One region of the Micromonospora maris AB-18-032 genome, then DNA from elsewhere that is predicted to be linked to it. Evidence: riboswitches for the same ligand, from Rfam matches in the RefSeq annotation. Region 1 holds a riboswitch; each other region holds the start of a gene.

The links. A riboswitch is a leader RNA that binds a small molecule or an ion and turns the genes downstream of it on or off. The one in region 1 is predicted to bind S-adenosylmethionine.
Region 2: another riboswitch for S-adenosylmethionine. It lies ahead of thrC (threonine synthase); the one in region 1 lies ahead of VAB18032_RS11685 (aminotransferase class V-fold PLP-dependent enzyme).
Region 3: another riboswitch for S-adenosylmethionine. It lies ahead of VAB18032_RS17780 (ABC transporter substrate-binding protein); the one in region 1 lies ahead of VAB18032_RS11685 (aminotransferase class V-fold PLP-dependent enzyme).

What each region holds. Positions count from the first base shown of each region.
Region 1 covers NC_015434.1:2,557,756-2,562,814, reverse strand. The annotation lists gene VAB18032_RS11695 (zinc-binding dehydrogenase) at 1-100, opposite strand, end outside; gene VAB18032_RS11690 (TetR/AcrR family transcriptional regulator) at 191-784, shown strand; gene VAB18032_RS11685 (aminotransferase class V-fold PLP-dependent enzyme) at 964-2,199, opposite strand; SAM riboswitch class IV at 2,248-2,368, opposite strand; gene VAB18032_RS31660 (hypothetical protein) at 2,749-3,048, shown strand; gene VAB18032_RS11675 (ABC transporter permease) at 3,401-4,267, shown strand; gene VAB18032_RS11670 (taurine ABC transporter substrate-binding protein) at 4,278-5,059, shown strand, end outside.
Region 2 covers NC_015434.1:6,162,884-6,167,942, forward strand. The annotation lists gene thrC (threonine synthase) at 105-1,391, opposite strand; SAM riboswitch class I at 1,401-1,536, opposite strand; gene VAB18032_RS27340 (DoxX family protein) at 1,718-2,167, opposite strand; gene VAB18032_RS27345 (DUF4232 domain-containing protein) at 2,431-3,138, shown strand; gene VAB18032_RS27350 (ABC transporter permease) at 3,212-4,129, opposite strand; gene VAB18032_RS27355 (alpha/beta fold hydrolase) at 4,129-5,059, opposite strand, start outside.
Region 3 covers NC_015434.1:4,016,554-4,021,612, reverse strand. The annotation lists gene VAB18032_RS17785 (amino acid ABC transporter permease) at 1-106, opposite strand, end outside; gene VAB18032_RS17780 (ABC transporter substrate-binding protein) at 142-1,002, opposite strand; SAM riboswitch class IV at 1,286-1,398, opposite strand; gene VAB18032_RS17770 (urease subunit gamma) at 1,810-2,112, shown strand; gene VAB18032_RS17765 (urease subunit beta) at 2,109-2,438, shown strand; gene VAB18032_RS17760 (urease subunit alpha) at 2,435-4,138, shown strand; gene VAB18032_RS17755 (urease accessory protein UreF) at 4,138-4,842, shown strand; gene ureG (urease accessory protein UreG) at 4,832-5,059, shown strand, end outside.

The sequences.
Region 1 (5,059 bases):
TCACCTCGACGAGCAACTGGCCGGGCGTCGGGACCGGCTCGGGCACCTCGGCCAAGCGGTGTCCCTCGGCGGTGTCGGGGGCGGCGATCAGGGCTTGCACGGTACGACCTCCAGAAACACGATCCGGACCAGCGGCCCGGTTGTCCCCGCTACCGTAAGTCCGACTCGTCCAATTTTCTGGGGAAATGCCATGACGACTGAACGCGCCGACGCGGCCCGCAACCGGGCGATGATCCTGCGCGCCACCGAGGATCTATTGACGTACCGCGAAGCTATGCCGATCTCCGTCGACTCGATCGCCGCCCGGGCGGGCGTCGGCAAAGGCACCGTCTTCCGCCGCTTCGGCAGCCGGTCCGGCCTGTTCCGGGAACTCCTCGCCGAACGCGCGACGCGAATCGGAGAGCAGATCAGCCACGGTCCACCACCGCTGGGGCCCGGAGCACCGCCCGGGGACCGGCTCCTGGCCTTCCTCGATGCACTGGCCGACCTCGCCGCGACCAACGCGACCCTCCTCGCCGCCCACGCAATGGCCTGCGCCGCCGGACGGCACGACGACCCCACCTACCGACGCTGGCACGAACACCTGCGCCAGCTCGTCGGGCAACTCCGCCCGGACCTCGACGCCGGATACGTCGCCCACGTCCTGCTCGGGGCATTCGACGCCGAACTGGTCCGCCGAACCATCGCCGACGGCGGCGGCGACCGGCTCCGCGCAGCCGTAAGGGCACTCGCACGGTGCCTGCTGCCACCCGGGCCCGAGCGATCATGCCGCCCGGGCCCGTAACGAGTGGTTGTGGCCCACGCCCGCCCGGTCCGACCTGCTCGACAATCCGCTCGGCAAGATCAGTGAACGGGGCTTGACCGGCTTTTGCGAACCTGTGGGCCGACGCCCGCGATCTCTACCAACTGCCCCCTTTCGAGGTCATCGGAGCCGGCACGCCCCCTGATAGAAGGCTCGCCGGTTCAGCGACGCGCTGCCGCCCGACTCGACGTCACGATCTCCCGCAACCCGCGCAGAAGCCGGTCGACGTGCGCGACGGTCGTACCGATGCCGATGCTGGCCCGGATCGCGTACCTGTCGGTCGGGCAGCCGAGCCGCTCGGCCGCGTCGGTCAGCAGTTTCCGGGCGAGCGGGTGGGCGCAGAACAACCCGTCGCGCACGCCGATACCGTGATCAGCGGCGAGCCGGTGGGCGACCTCCGTTGCTCGCTGCTCGGCGACGGCGAAGCTGACGATGCCGACCCGGTCGTGACCGACGTCGAACGTCCGCAGCTCTGCCACCCCGGGCAAGGCCGCGAGCCCGTCGCGCAACCGCTTCAGCAGATCCTGTTCGTGCGCCAGCACGGCCGGCGAGGCGGCGAGCGTGGCGCAGGCGGCGGCGAGCGCGACCGCGCCCAGCAAATTCGGTGTGCCGGCCTCATGCCGAGCGGGACCAACATGCCACTGCACCTCGGCCGCCTCGTCACCGACGTGCCTGGTGGCCCCGCCGCCGGCGAGATACGGGGCGGCGGCGTCGAGCCAGTCGGCCCGGCCGGCCAACACTCCTGCGCCGAACGGCGCGTACAGCTTGTGCCCGGACAGCGCCAGGTAGTCGATGCCGGCGTCGGTCATGGAGACCGGACGGTGCGGGGCCAACTGGGCGGCGTCGACGGCGATCCGCGCGCCGTGCCGGTGCGCGATCTCGGCGAGTTCGGCTATCGGCCAGACCTCTCCGGTGACGTTGGACGCGCCGGTGACCGCTACCAGCACGGGGCCGGCGCTGCGCAGGTCGGCCAGTGCGCGGGTGAGCCCGGACACCACCGCCGGCAGGTCCGCGGGCACCGGCAGGCAGTGCACCCGCGGCCAGGGCAAGAGGTTCGCATGGTGCTCGCCCGCCCAGGTCACCACGGTGGTGTGGGATGGCAGTGCCCGGGCGAGCAGGTTCATCGCGTCGGTGGTGTTCCGGGTGAAGATCACGTGGTCGTCGGGCCGGATGTCGAGGAAATCCGCCACGGTCTGGCGGGACTGCTCGTACGCCAGGGTGCAGCGACGTGACGCCGCGCCGGCACCCCGATGCACACTGGCGTACCAGGGCAGGAGTTCATTGACCGCATCGGCGGCGGCAGCGAGGCACGGTGCGGTAGCGGCGTAGTCGAGGTTGGCGTACGTGACGGTGGTGCCGTCGGAGAGACGGACAGGCAGATCCGCGCCGAGCACCACAGGAGCGATCGTGGGCACACTGGTCCTTCATGACGGTGGACCCGCACGGGTCCGCGCTTGCCTCTCCGGCGGACGCCGGCGGCCTGGTCCTCACCCGGAGGCACCCCACCGCGGACGCACGAGGGTTGCCGGCCAGCAGGCCGGGGCCTTGACGCTGACACTCATGACCGCCGCCGATATTGCCATACGGACCGGCCTTGCCGCCAGTACGCTTCGCGCACTATCCGACCCGGTGCAGGTACAGATAGCTGCCGCGCGCCGCACGGCAGTGATAAGCCACTCCGGCGTGCACATCTGCCTGGCGCGCACATCGAACGTGACCATAGTCGAGTGTCCTTTGTTCCCACTGACGTCACATGGATGGTTGTTATCGCCGTGTCGGTCCAGGCGGTCACGACGACAATGCCAGTTTCATCGTGGATAGCGGGCGCTCGGCGCCCCGGTCGATCGAGACCAGCGTGCCGTCGGGGATCGCATACGCCAGTCGAGCGGCCCGCGGTGCCAGGTTATGCCTGCGCAGCACGGTGTGTGCCGCACTTTGCGGTAGCAATGGAAAGCCACTGGCAGGAACGCAGGCGGCTCGGCGCACCGTCCTACTTCGTCATCCGAGACGAGCCGGACGCCCCTTCTTCGGCGGCAGCATTCCTTGTTGTCGACGTGGCGGAACATCTGGTCATCTTCATTCTGGTGCCCGTGTTCGTTGGCGCGATGATCGGCATCCTGGTCGCTGGGCTTCCGAACAGGTGGCACGTTCTTGCGTCTATCGTGACGCCGGCCGCGACCTCGACGGCCGGCGGGTCGTTGGTTGTCGCCACAACCTTCACCAACCACGTTTCGGCATTTCCCTGACCGATAATCGCCCGTCATCTCATTCTCGCGCTGCACATCAGCCGCCTCACCAGCCTCGGTCTCGCCCTGGACGACGTCGCTCGGATGCTCGAGTCGGAGGAGCGCGGCCAGGAGTCCCCCCACGGGCTACACGCGCCGGAGAACGAGCACCTCTCTCGCCGACCGGGCGGCCACCACGCTCAGGGGGTCTTCGCCACCCGCCCTGACACGCTCCTCGGCATCGACAACAGCTGGGCGGGACAGCCAAAGGCCGACGTGGTCCATGACTACGAAACAGCGTGGGTACGCAGCCGGCCGTCCCGCCCTGTGATCTCCGCTTGCCCATTACCTACTTTCACTATAGGAAAAGTGGGTGACCACCACAGTCTCCGCGTCACCCACCGCGGAAACCTCGATCGGTGCATCGACGGCCGCCCGGAGGGCTCTGGCACCCCGTGGCTGGCGCCGCCGTCGGATCCTGCTTCGGCTCCTCGCCCTCGTCGTGCTCTACGGGCTCTGGGAAGTCGCCGCCCGGACCACCGGCAATCCGACCTTCATCCCCTCACCCGGCGCGGTGTGGCACCAACTGGTCCAGACGTCGACCACCCACGACGGCATCCGCGGCTACAGCGGGCATCTGCTCATCGAACACCTCGGCGTCAGCCTGCGGCGCATCCTGATCGGCTCCATCATCGGCATCGCCGGTGGGGTGCTCCTCGGTGTCGTGATGGGAACTGTCAGCGGGTTCCGGGTAGTGATCGAACCGGTCGTCACCTTCGTCCGCGCCCTTCCGCCGCTTGCCTACTTCAGCCTCTTCATCATCTGGTTCGGCATCGACGAGACGCCCAAGCTCTGGTTGCTCTCCATCGCCGCGTTGCCGCCCGTGGCGGTCGCGACCGCCGCAGCCGTCCACTCCGCACCGACCGGTCTGGTCGAGGCCGCGCGGGCGCTGGGCGCCGGTCGTGTTCACGTGATCCGCGACGTGGTGCTCCCCCACGCATTACCGGAGATATTCACCGGCATCCGGATCGCGGTGGGGGTCGCGTACTCCTCGGTGGTCGCCGCCGAGACGATCAACGGCGTACCCGGCATCGGTGGCATGGTCCGCGACGCCCAGCGCTACTCCCAGACCGACGTCGTCATTCTCGGCCTCTTCGCCATTGGCCTGTCCGGCCTCATCATCGACGCCCTGCTACGGACCGCCGAAAACCGGCTCATCCCGTGGCGGGGCCAGATCTAGGAGACAACAGATGCGCAAGACACTCGGTCTGCTGGCAGCCGTGTCCCTGCTGTTGAGTGCCTGCGGCGACGGTGCCGCCAGCGGCGGCGATCCGGGCCGCAAGACCATCCGGATCGCCTACCAGGCCTTCCCCAGCGGCGACCTCATCGTGAAGAACCAGAGACTGCTTGAGAATGCGCTACCCGACTACCAGATCACCTGGACCAAGTTCGACTCCGGCGCGAGCATCAACACCGCCTTCGTCGCCGGCAGCGTCGACATCGCGGCGATCGGGTCGAGTCCGGTGGCGCGCGGTCTCTCCGCGCCGCTGAACATTCCGTATCAGGTCGCCTTCGTCCTCGACGTGGCCGGCGACAACGAGGCGTTGGTGGCCCGCAACGGCGCCGGCGTCACCGACATCACCGGCCTGCGCGGCAAGAAGGTAGGGACCCCCTTCGCCTCCACCGCCCACTACAGCCTGCTGGCCGCCCTGGATCGAGCCGGCGTCAAGGAATCAGAGCTCACCATCGTCGACCTGGAGCCCCAGGACATCCAGGCCGCCTGGACCCGGGGCGACCTGGACGCGGCCTACTCCTGGTTGCCATCACTGGATGAACTCCGCAAGACCGGTACGGTGCTGATCACCAGTCGCGAACTCGCCACCGCCGGCAAGCCCACACTGGACCTCGGCGTCGTCGCCACGGACTTCGTTGAGGCGCACCCTGCCGCAGTCGACGCCTGGCGCAAGGCCCAGTCCCAGGCCCTGAACCTGATCCACGACGACCCCGCCGCGGCAGCGAAGTCGGTCGGCGC
Region 2 (5,059 bases), 3.1 Mb from region 1:
CGCATTTCTGAAGAAACGTGAATCCACTTCGATCACCGGCGATCCCGCTTGATCATTTACCGCTGGTCACAGCATTTCCGCTGATCATGTGCCCGATGGTCAACTCAGCCGAGCAGGCCGGCATCGCGGGCGGCCCGCAACGACGGCTTGATCCGATGGGTCGGCCCCACCTCGCCGGCCACCGCGTCGAGGGTCTTGAGCCCTTCGCCGGTGTTGAACACCACCGTCTCGGCGGTCGGATCCAACCGGCCGGACTCGACCAGCTTGCGCAGCACCGCCACGGTCACGCCACCGGCCGTCTCGGCGAAAACCCCTGTGGTACGCGCCAACAGCCGCACTCCGGCGCGGATCTCGTCGTCGTCGGCGTACTCCATCCAGCCGCCGGTGCGACGTACCGCCTCCAGCGCGTACAGACCGGCGGCCGGGTCGCCGATGTTGAGCGACTTGGCGATACCGGTCGGCTTGACCGGAGTGATGACGTCGCTGTCGGCGTGCAGGGCGGTGGCGATCGGGTTGCAGCCGGCCGACTGCGCGCCGAACACCTTCCAACCGCCCGCGGGCGCCTCGACCAGCCCGATCTCGACCAGTTCGGTGAATGCCTTGTCAATCTTGGTGAGCAGTTCACCGGAGGCCATCGGGACGACCACCTGGGCGGGAATCCGCCAACCGAGTTGTTCGGCCACCTCGTAGCCGAGCGTCTTGGAACCCTCCGCGTAGTACGGCCGGACATTGACGTTGACGAAGGCGGTGTCCTCGAACTCGTCGGTCTCCACCAGTTCACCGCAGAGCCGGTTCACGTCGTCGTAGGAGCCGTCGATGGCGACCAGTTCGCCGCCGTAGACGGCGGTGGTCACCACCTTGCCCTGTTCCAGGTCGCTGGGGATGAAGACCACCGAGGGGACGCCGACCCGGGCCGCGTGCGCGGCGACCGAGTTGGCCAGGTTGCCGGTGGAGGCGCAGGCGAACCGGGAGAAGCCGAGCGCCCGGGCGGCGGTCAGCGCCACCGACACCACGCGGTCCTTGAACGAGTGGGTGGGGTTGGCGCTGTCGTCCTTGACCCACAGCGGGGCGGTGATGCCCAACTCGGCGGCGAGCCGGTCGGCGGCGACAAGTGGGGTGAACCCCGGTTCCAGGGTGACCCGGGTGGTCGGGTCCTGACCGGCGGGCAGCAGGGCGGCGTACCGCCAGATGTTGCGCGGCCCGGCCTCGATCTGCTCCCGGGTGACGGCGGCGAGGGCAGCCGGGTCGTAGTCGACCTCCAGCGGGCCGAAACACTCGTAACAGGCGTGCTGGGCGGCGAGGGGGTAGCGGGCCGAACAGGCGCGACAGACCAGAGCGCGGGCCGGGCTGGTGGCGGTGTTGATGCCGGAGGGGGCGAGCGTCGACGTCATGTCGAAGTCCTCTCATCTTTCCCCGCATCGCACTCTGCGGCGGGGACGGAATTGGCACCTGCCCCGCCGGACGCTCAACGATGAGCGCGCGAGGTGGTTGCCGGGGCGTCGTCGGGCCGTATCCCTCAGCCCCTCTGGATGAGGTATGCAGTTGTGCTGCCGATTCTAGGCAGTAGCGCCGGGGCCGTCGCCTGACTGTCCCAGCTTGTGAGCGAGATCGCGGATTGCTCCGCAGGTCACACCCATTCCTGGATCGAGTGGCATCAGCGCCGCCGGATGACCACTCGATCCAGGTCCGAGCATGATCGCGACTCTCGCACGGAGGGTCAGGCCGGCACGGAGCTGCGTGCTTCTGCGTCGAGGGCGAGTTCCCGCCCGCCGCGCTGACCGAGCAGGTTGTCCAGCGCCCAGCTTCCCGGACCGAGGATCGCGATCAGCAGGAACGACCAGCAGAACATCACGGACAGCTCGCCGTGGTTGCGCAGCGGCAGCAGCGCCTCGGGCTGGTGGACCACGAAGTACGCGTACGCCATCGAGCCCGATGCCAGCAGCGCCGCGGGTCGGGTGAAGAGGCCGACCAGCACCAGCGCACCACAGAGCGCCTGGATCAGTGCGGCCCACCAGCCCGGCCACTGGCCGAGCGGCACAGGTTCACCGGTGCCCCGGTTACCGCCGAAGACGCCGAACAACGAGGCCAGGCCGTGACAGAGAAAGAGCAGGCCGACAACCATGCGGAACAGGGACAGTGCCGGCCCGCCGAACCGGTCGATACGCATTCGGATACCTCCGTAGTAGATCCGATGGGGGATCCAGAATGCGAGATGTATAGATTGTTGTCGATGCAATCTCTGACTGTGGGAACGCTCCCAAGCCATGCTAGCGGCTGGAACTTCCGGGCGCTGTCCCGTCACTCAGCGTCCAACCGGTTCGCGGAAGGCTCGCGCGACGGGAATCCCCTTATTGGGGCGGGTGTGCTCCTCGATCACGAATCCGGGACGTCGGGGCCACGCGCGGTATCGGGCGATGTGACGATGTCCCGATGTGCGGGATACGTAGGACAACTCCAGCAACGGCCACCAAGCGCCGGACCCGGCCGTATCGTCGGTCGGTCGGGGCGCTCGCGACGCTGGCCCTGCTCGCCGGGTGCGCCTCGACCCCCGACGCCGGCGACACCACCGCCGGCGCGACCGACGCCCCACCACCGGTCGCCACCCCGTCGACAGGTACGCCGCCGACCGCCGGCACCACCGCACCGGGCCCCTGCCCGGCCGAGGGGGTACGGATCAACTCCCTCGGGGTGAGCGCGGCGATGGGCCTGCGGGCGATGGGCCTGGAACTTGTCAACTGCGGCAGCCGCCCGTACCGGCTGCACGGCTATCCGCAGCTCCGGCTGCTGGACAGCGACGACAACCCGATCAAAGTCAGGGTGATCGCCGGGGCCAGAGGGATCACTTCGGGCTTCGACGACCCGCCCCGACCCCTGACGCTGGCGCCCGGCGAAGCCGCGGGCGCAGCGGTGCTCTGGCGCAACCTGGTCGACGACCCGACCGTGGTCGCCACCAACGCGCAGCGGCTGGAGGTCGCCCCGGCGGAGGGAGAGCCGACGCAGGAGGTCGCCGTCGAAGGGCCGATCGATCTCGGCAACACCAACCGGGTCGGCGTGAGCGCCTGGAAGAAGCAGCCCCCCACCTCGGCACTGCCGCCCGCCACCCCCCTCGCCCCGACCACGGTCCCACCGCAGCACTGACCCGCCGCGAGCTCCTGGTGCGACGACGTCCTGATACAGGGCGCACCGACCAGGAGCCTGCGGCGCGGCCGGGCTACGAGACGACGTCCTTGCGGGTGAAGCGCCAGAAGGCCAGCCCCCAGAAAGCGGTGGCGTAGCAGATCGCGGAGACGGCACCACGGACGATGTCGTCGGTCTGCACCGGTGTGGAGAGCAGCCCCAGCCAGGCAGTGCTGTAGTGGGTGGGTAGGAAGGACCGGATCGCGCCGAGCGCGGTGATCTGGTCCAGAATGCTGGACAGGATCCACAGCAGGACCGCACCACCCACCGCACCGAGTGCGGCGTCCGTGATCACCGAGAGCAGGAACGCCAGACCGGCGACGACCAGCAGCACCACCGCGAGGTAGCCGAGGACGGCGAGCAGCCGCAGCAGGCCCTCGCCCGGCTCCAACTGGGCGGCGACCGTGCTGCGCAGTGGCGACCAGCCGTACCGGAGGGTGCCGATGAGCAGGGCCGTGCCGGCGAGCAGCACCAGCGCCAACCCCGAGTAGGTCAACGCGACCAACAGCTTGATCGTCAGCAGCCGGGCCCGCGGCACCGGAATCGCCAGCAGGTAACGCAGGCTGCCCCAGCTCGCCTCACTGGCCACCGTGTCGCCGCAGAACAGCGCCACCACCACGACCAGCAGGAACGACGCGGACACGAAGATGGTGAACAGGGTGAAGTTCAACCCGCCGGAGGTGGCGAAGGAGACCAGGCTGCCGAACTCACCCCGGCCACTGTCGTCGTCCCCGGTGTCGAACTGGAAGGCGATCAGAATGATCAACGGCAGCAGCACCATGAAGCCGAGCGCCAGTTGGGTACGCCGCCGCGACGCCTGCCGCCGGAACTCCGCCGCGAACGGCAGGGTCCGCGAGGGCCGGTAACCGGCCCCGGCACCCGAGGCGGCCACCCCGGCGGCCGACGTGGGCTCGCCTCCGCCGCGCGTGGGTTCGACAGTCGATCCCGCCATCACCGGTCCCCGCTTCCCCGAGAGTTCTCCCCCACCAGGGCGAGGAAGGCGTCCTCCAGGCGGCGCCGAGGCACCACCCGGTCCACTCCGATCCCGGCCCGGACCAACTCGGCCACCACCTCGCTGCGGGCGGTGCCGTTCGTGTCGACCACCAGCTGCCCGTCGGTGTCGTCGAGCACCCGCACCCCGCCGAGATCGGCAAGCACCTCCCGGGCCGCCGCCGGATCACTCACCTCGAACAGCACGCTTGGCGAGTCACCGACGATCTCCTCGACCGGTCCGGAGGCGACGATCCGGCCCTTGTTGACCACCACGGCGTGGGTGCAGGTCTGCTCCACCTCGGCGAGCAGATGGCTGGAGACCAGCACCGCTCGCCCGTCGGTGGCGTAGCGCTGGAGCACCCGGCGCATCTCGGCGATCTGCGGCGGGTCCAGCCCGTCGGTGGGTTCGTCGAGCACCAGCAACTCGGGCAGGCCGAGCATGGCCTGGGCGATGGCCAGCCGCTGGCGCATGCCGTGGCTGTACTTGCGCACCTTGCGGTGCACCGACGAGCCGAGCCCGGCGATCTCCAACGCCTGGTCGAAGTGCGCGTCGGCCTCCGGTCGCCCGGTCGCCCGCCAGTACGCCTTCAGGTTCTCCAGCCCGGACAGGTGCGGCAGGAAGCCGGGTCCCTCGACCAGTGCGCCGATCCGCGAGAGCACCGGCGAGCCGGGGACCAGTCGGTGCCCGAAGACGTAGATCTCTCCGGCGGTCGGCTGGGTCAGCCCCATCAGCACCCGCAGGGTGGTGGTCTTGCCGGCACCGTTCGGCCCGAGCAGGCCGACCACCTGACCGGGGTGCACCTCGAAGTCCACCTCGGAGACGGCGACGAAGCCGTCGGCGTACTCCTTGCGCAGATGGCGCACGGCCAGCGGCGTGTCCGCGTACTCC
Region 3 (5,059 bases), 1.5 Mb from region 1:
CCAGGATCAGCGTGTTCGGCAACCCGACAGTGATCATTTCGGGTAGCGCCTCGCGCATCGACTCCCAGTCGAAGAACGTCTCCCACAGGGTGCGCAACGGATCCACGGGTCAACCTCCGCCCTGCTAGCTGGTCGTACCGGTCAGGAAGCGGCCGAGGGGGCCGCCGACGGGACGGTCACGGTGCCGCTGCCGGGAGCGAAGTCGGCCGGGATCGCCCGACCCGGGTAGTACTGCTCGTTGAGCCGGGTCCAGGTGCCGTCGGCGATGACCTCGTCGAGGGCCTTGTTCAGCGCCTCGCGCAGCGCGTCGTTGCCCTTGGCGAAGGCGTACGCCGTCGGGGCCGGGCTGAGTTCCTTCGCCGCCACGGTGATCTTGCCGCCGCTGTCGGCGGCGGTCTTCTCACCGATCTCGGCCGGGGAGATCCAGGCGTCCGCGGTGCCCGCCTTGAGCTGGTTGAGCGCGCTGTTGTAGTCGGGCACCCGTACCGGGTCGAGGCCCTTGGTGGTGGCGTAGTCGTCCTGGACGGTGCCCTGCACGACCACCACCCGCTTGCCGGCCAGCTCGTCGAAGCTGCTCAGGGTCGAGCCGGCGGGCACGTTGAGACCGAGGTAGCCGAAGTCGTAGCCGTTGCCGAAGTCGACTGTCTTCTTCCGCGCCTCGGTGATGGTGATCGAGGAACTGCCGATGTCGAACTTGCGGTTGTTGACCTGGGCGAGCAGGCCGGAGAAGTCGGTGCCGACGAACTCGACCTTCAGCCCGAGCTTGTCGGCGGCGGCGACCAGCAGATCGTTGTCGAAGCCGGTGAACTTGCCGTCCTTGAGGTACACGTTCGGCGGCGCGTCGGTGAGCGTGCCGGCCCGCAGCACCCCCGGCTGGAGCAGGTTGTACGGGTTGTCGGCCTCGCCGGCCGAGTCCGAACCGCAGGCGGTAAGCGTGACGGCGGTGAGGACTGCGGCGACGCCGACAGCGGCGGCCCGGGTCAGGGCAGGAACGATTCGCACAGGTGTCTCCTGGATGAACGACGGCGGGCACGGACGTGCCGCACCGACGGTCCGTCGTGCGACGGACCGCTGGGATGAACCGATGGCAGAGGGGGAGTTGATCAGGTCACCCGAGGCCCGCAGGCTCGGCGACCGGCAGCGACGCGGTCAGCTACACGCGGCGCTGCAGACCCGCATCATGTCGACGTGGCGACGTTGGGTCAGATCGAGGCAGGCCGCCACGGGAGCGGATCGACTGCGGTACGACATGGGTCTCCCTCAAGGTCGTGATGACCTGGAAACCAGGCCACGCTTGCACCGGTGGTTGCACCGGTGCCTGGTCCTCACCCGGGGCACCCCTGCGCGGACGAGGGTTGCCGGCCAGCAAGCCGGGGCTTCACGCTGGCACTCATGACCTGCGGCCGAGGCTAGCAGCAGGGGACGGGTCGGCGTCCACTCGATATGACGGCCCTCACGCTCTGGTCATCTCCGGTGGTGCGGCAGGTAGGCGCACCGTGACGTGGAGCCCGCCGGTGGGGCGGCGGCTGACGTACGGGCCAGGGCCGGTCGACACGAGCAGCCTGGGCCGCGATGTGGGCCGCCCATTGCCACCATCCGCGTGATCCCTTACGGTCGGCTCAGCGGTGGGCGGTGCGGTCCGCATCCGAGAAGACACCGTCGGTGCCTCGCCAGGTGGGCCGGGAGGGTGGAACTCCCGAGGCCCGCACACGTGGCGGGACCCGACGGGCGAGCCCCGAACCGTGGGACGGCGCGTCGAGGCGTCGCAGCCGGCGGTCGACGGGCGCGGACACCCACCGGGAGCCACCCTTGTATCTCACTCCCCATGAGCAGGATCGTCTGCTCGTCCACGTGGCGGCCGACGTCGCCCGGCGCCGCCGCGAACGCGGCCTGCGCCTGAACTATCCCGAAGCCGTCGCGGTGATCACCGCCTTCCTGCTCGAAGGTGCCCGCGACGGGCGCTCCGTGGTCGACCTGATGTCCGCCGGCCGTACCGTGCTGACCCGCGAGGACGTCCAGGACGGCATCCCCGAGCTGCTGGGGGAGGTGCAGGTGGAGGCGACGTTCCCGGACGGCACCAAGTTGGTGACGGTGCACCACCCGATCCCGTGATCCCGGGGGAGATCCTGCTGGCCGCCGACCCGGTGGAGATCAACGCCGGGCGGCCGGTGACCACGCTGCTGGTGGTCAACACCGGCGACCGGCCGGTGCAGGTCGGCTCGCACTACCACTTCGCCGAGGCCAACCCCGCGCTGGACTTCGACCGGGACATCGCCTGGGGGCAGCGGCTGGCCGTACCGGCGGGCACCTCGGTGCGTTTCGAACCGGGGGTGAGCCGCAGTGTCGACCTGGTGCCGTTGGCCGGTGCCCGGATCGTGCCCGGCCTGCGCGGCGAGTGCGGCGGGGCACTGGACGCCGAGCCGGGAGGAGCGGCATGAGCATCGTCGAGCGGAACCGCTACGCCGCGCTGTACGGGCCGACCACGGGTGACCGGATCCGGTTGGCCGACACGAACCTGCTCATCCAGGTCGAACACGACCACTGCGTCGGCGGCGACGAGGCGGTCTTCGGTGGCGGCAAGGTGATCCGCGAGTCGATGGGTCAGTCCCGGGCCACCCGGGCCGAGGGCGCGCTGGACACCGTCATCACCGGTGCTGTGGTGCTCGACCACTGGGGTGTGGTCAAGGCCGATGTGGGGCTGCGCGACGGACGGATCGTGGCGCTGGGCCGGGCCGGCAACCCGGACACCATGGACGGGGTGCACCCCGACCTGGTGATCGGCCCGGCCACCGAGGTCATCGCCGGCAACGGCCGCATCCTCACCGCCGGGGCGGTCGACACCCACGTGCACTTCATCTGCCCGCAGATCGTCACCGAGGCCCTCGCCGGCGGGGTCACCACCCTGGTCGGCGGTGGCACCGGGCCGGCCGAGGGCACCCGCGCCACCACCGTCACCCCGAACGCCTGGCACCTGGCCCGGATGCACGAGGCCCTCGACACGTTCCCGGTCAACGTGCTGCTGCTCGGCAAGGGCAACACGGTCTCCACCGAGGCGCTGTGGGAGCAGCTGCGGGCCGGGGCTGGCGGGTTCAAGCTGCACGAGGACTGGGGCACCACCCCGGCCGCCATCGACGCCTGCCTGCGGGTCGCGGACGCCTCGGGCGTGCAGGTGTCCATCCACACCGACACCCTCAACGAGGCCGGGTTCGTCGCGGACACGCTGCGGGCGATCGGCGGGCGGGCCATCCACTCGTACCACACCGAGGGGGCCGGGGGTGGGCACGCGCCGGACATCATCACCGTCGCCGGGGAACCGAACGTGCTGCCGTCGTCGACCAACCCGACCCGCCCGTACACCCGCAACACCCTCGCCGAGCACCTCGACATGCTGATGGTCTGTCACCACCTGAACCCGGCCGTACCGGAGGACCTGGCCTTCGCCGAGAGCCGGATCCGGCCGTCCACCATGGCCGCCGAGGACCTGCTGCACGACCTCGGGGCGATCTCCATCATCGGCTCGGACTCGCAGGCCATGGGCCGGGTCGGGGAGGTCGTGCTGCGCACCTGGCAGAGCGCGCACGTGATGAAGGCCCGGGTGGGGGCGCTGCCGGGTGACGGCGCCGCCGACAACCACCGGGCCCGGCGGTACGTGGCGAAGTACACCATCTGCGCGGCGATGGCCAACGGCCTCGACCACGAGATCGGGTCGGTGGAGCCGGGAAAGCTCGCCGACCTGGTGCTCTGGGAGCCGGCCTTCTTCGGCGTACGACCGCACCTGGTCATCAAGGGCGGCATGATCGCGTACGCCCAGATGGGCGATGCGAACGCCTCGATCCCGACTCCGCAGCCGATGCTGCCGCGGCCGATGTTCGGCGCCCACGGCGGTGCGGCGGCGGTGACCAGCCTGGCGTTCGTGGCCCCGGCGGCGCTGGAGGCCGGGCTGCGTCTCGACGTACGCCGCCGGGTGGTGCCGGTGGCCGACGTGCGTTCGCGTGGCAAGGCGGACCTGCCGGAGAACAACGCCCTGCCGCGCATCGAGGTCGACCCGGACACCTTCACCGTCCGCATCGACGGCGAGGTGGTCGAGCCGGATCCGGTGACCGAACTGCCCATGGCCCAGCGGTACTTCCTGTTCTGATGGCCGCAACGACGATTGCGCTGCTGGTCGCCGACGGGCGGTTCCCGGCCGGGGCGCACGCCCACTCGTCCGGTCTGGAGGCGGCCGTCGCGGCCGGACGGGTGACCGACCTGGCCACGCTTGACGAGTACCTGCGCGGCCGGCTGACCACCGCCGGCCTGGTCGCGGCGGCATTCGCGGCAGCCGCCCGCCAGGCGGCCGGCCTGCCGCCGAGATCGGATGGTGTCCACGATCGACGGTTGACGCTCGCCCAGCTCGACGCGGAACTGGATGCCCGTACGGCCTCGCCGGCGCAGCGGGCGGTGTCCCGTCGGCAGGGCCGTGCGCTGCTGCGGGCCGGTCGGGAGATCTGGCCCGCCGCGACCTTCGACGACCTGCCCGCCACACCGGGCGGCCCGCACCAACCGCTCGCGCTCGGTCTGGTCGGGGCCGCCGCCGGCCTCGATGCGGCACAGGTCGCCACGGTCGCCGTGCACGCCACGGTGACCGGGTCGGCAAGCGCCGCCGTACGCCTGCTCGGGCTCGATCCGTACCAGGTGCAGGCCCTGCTGGTGCGGCTCGCCGACGCCTGCGACGCGACCGCGACCCGCGCGGCGCGGGCCGCCGAACTACCACCGCGGCGGCTGCCCGCCGCCGCCGCGCCACTGGCCGACATCCACGCCGAAGCTCATGCCACCTGGGAGGTGCGTCTCTTTGCGTCCTGACATCACGCACGACGAGTCTGTTCCCCACACCCACCCCGAACCGGGGGTCGACCCGCACGCCCCGCTGCCCACCGCCGTCCGGGCGCTGCGGGTCGGCATCGGTGGCCCGGTCGGCTCGGGCAAGACCGCCCTGGTCGCCGCGCTGTGCCGGGCGTTCGCCGACGAACTGCGTCTCGGTGTGGTGACCAACGACATCTACACCACCGAGGACGCCGAC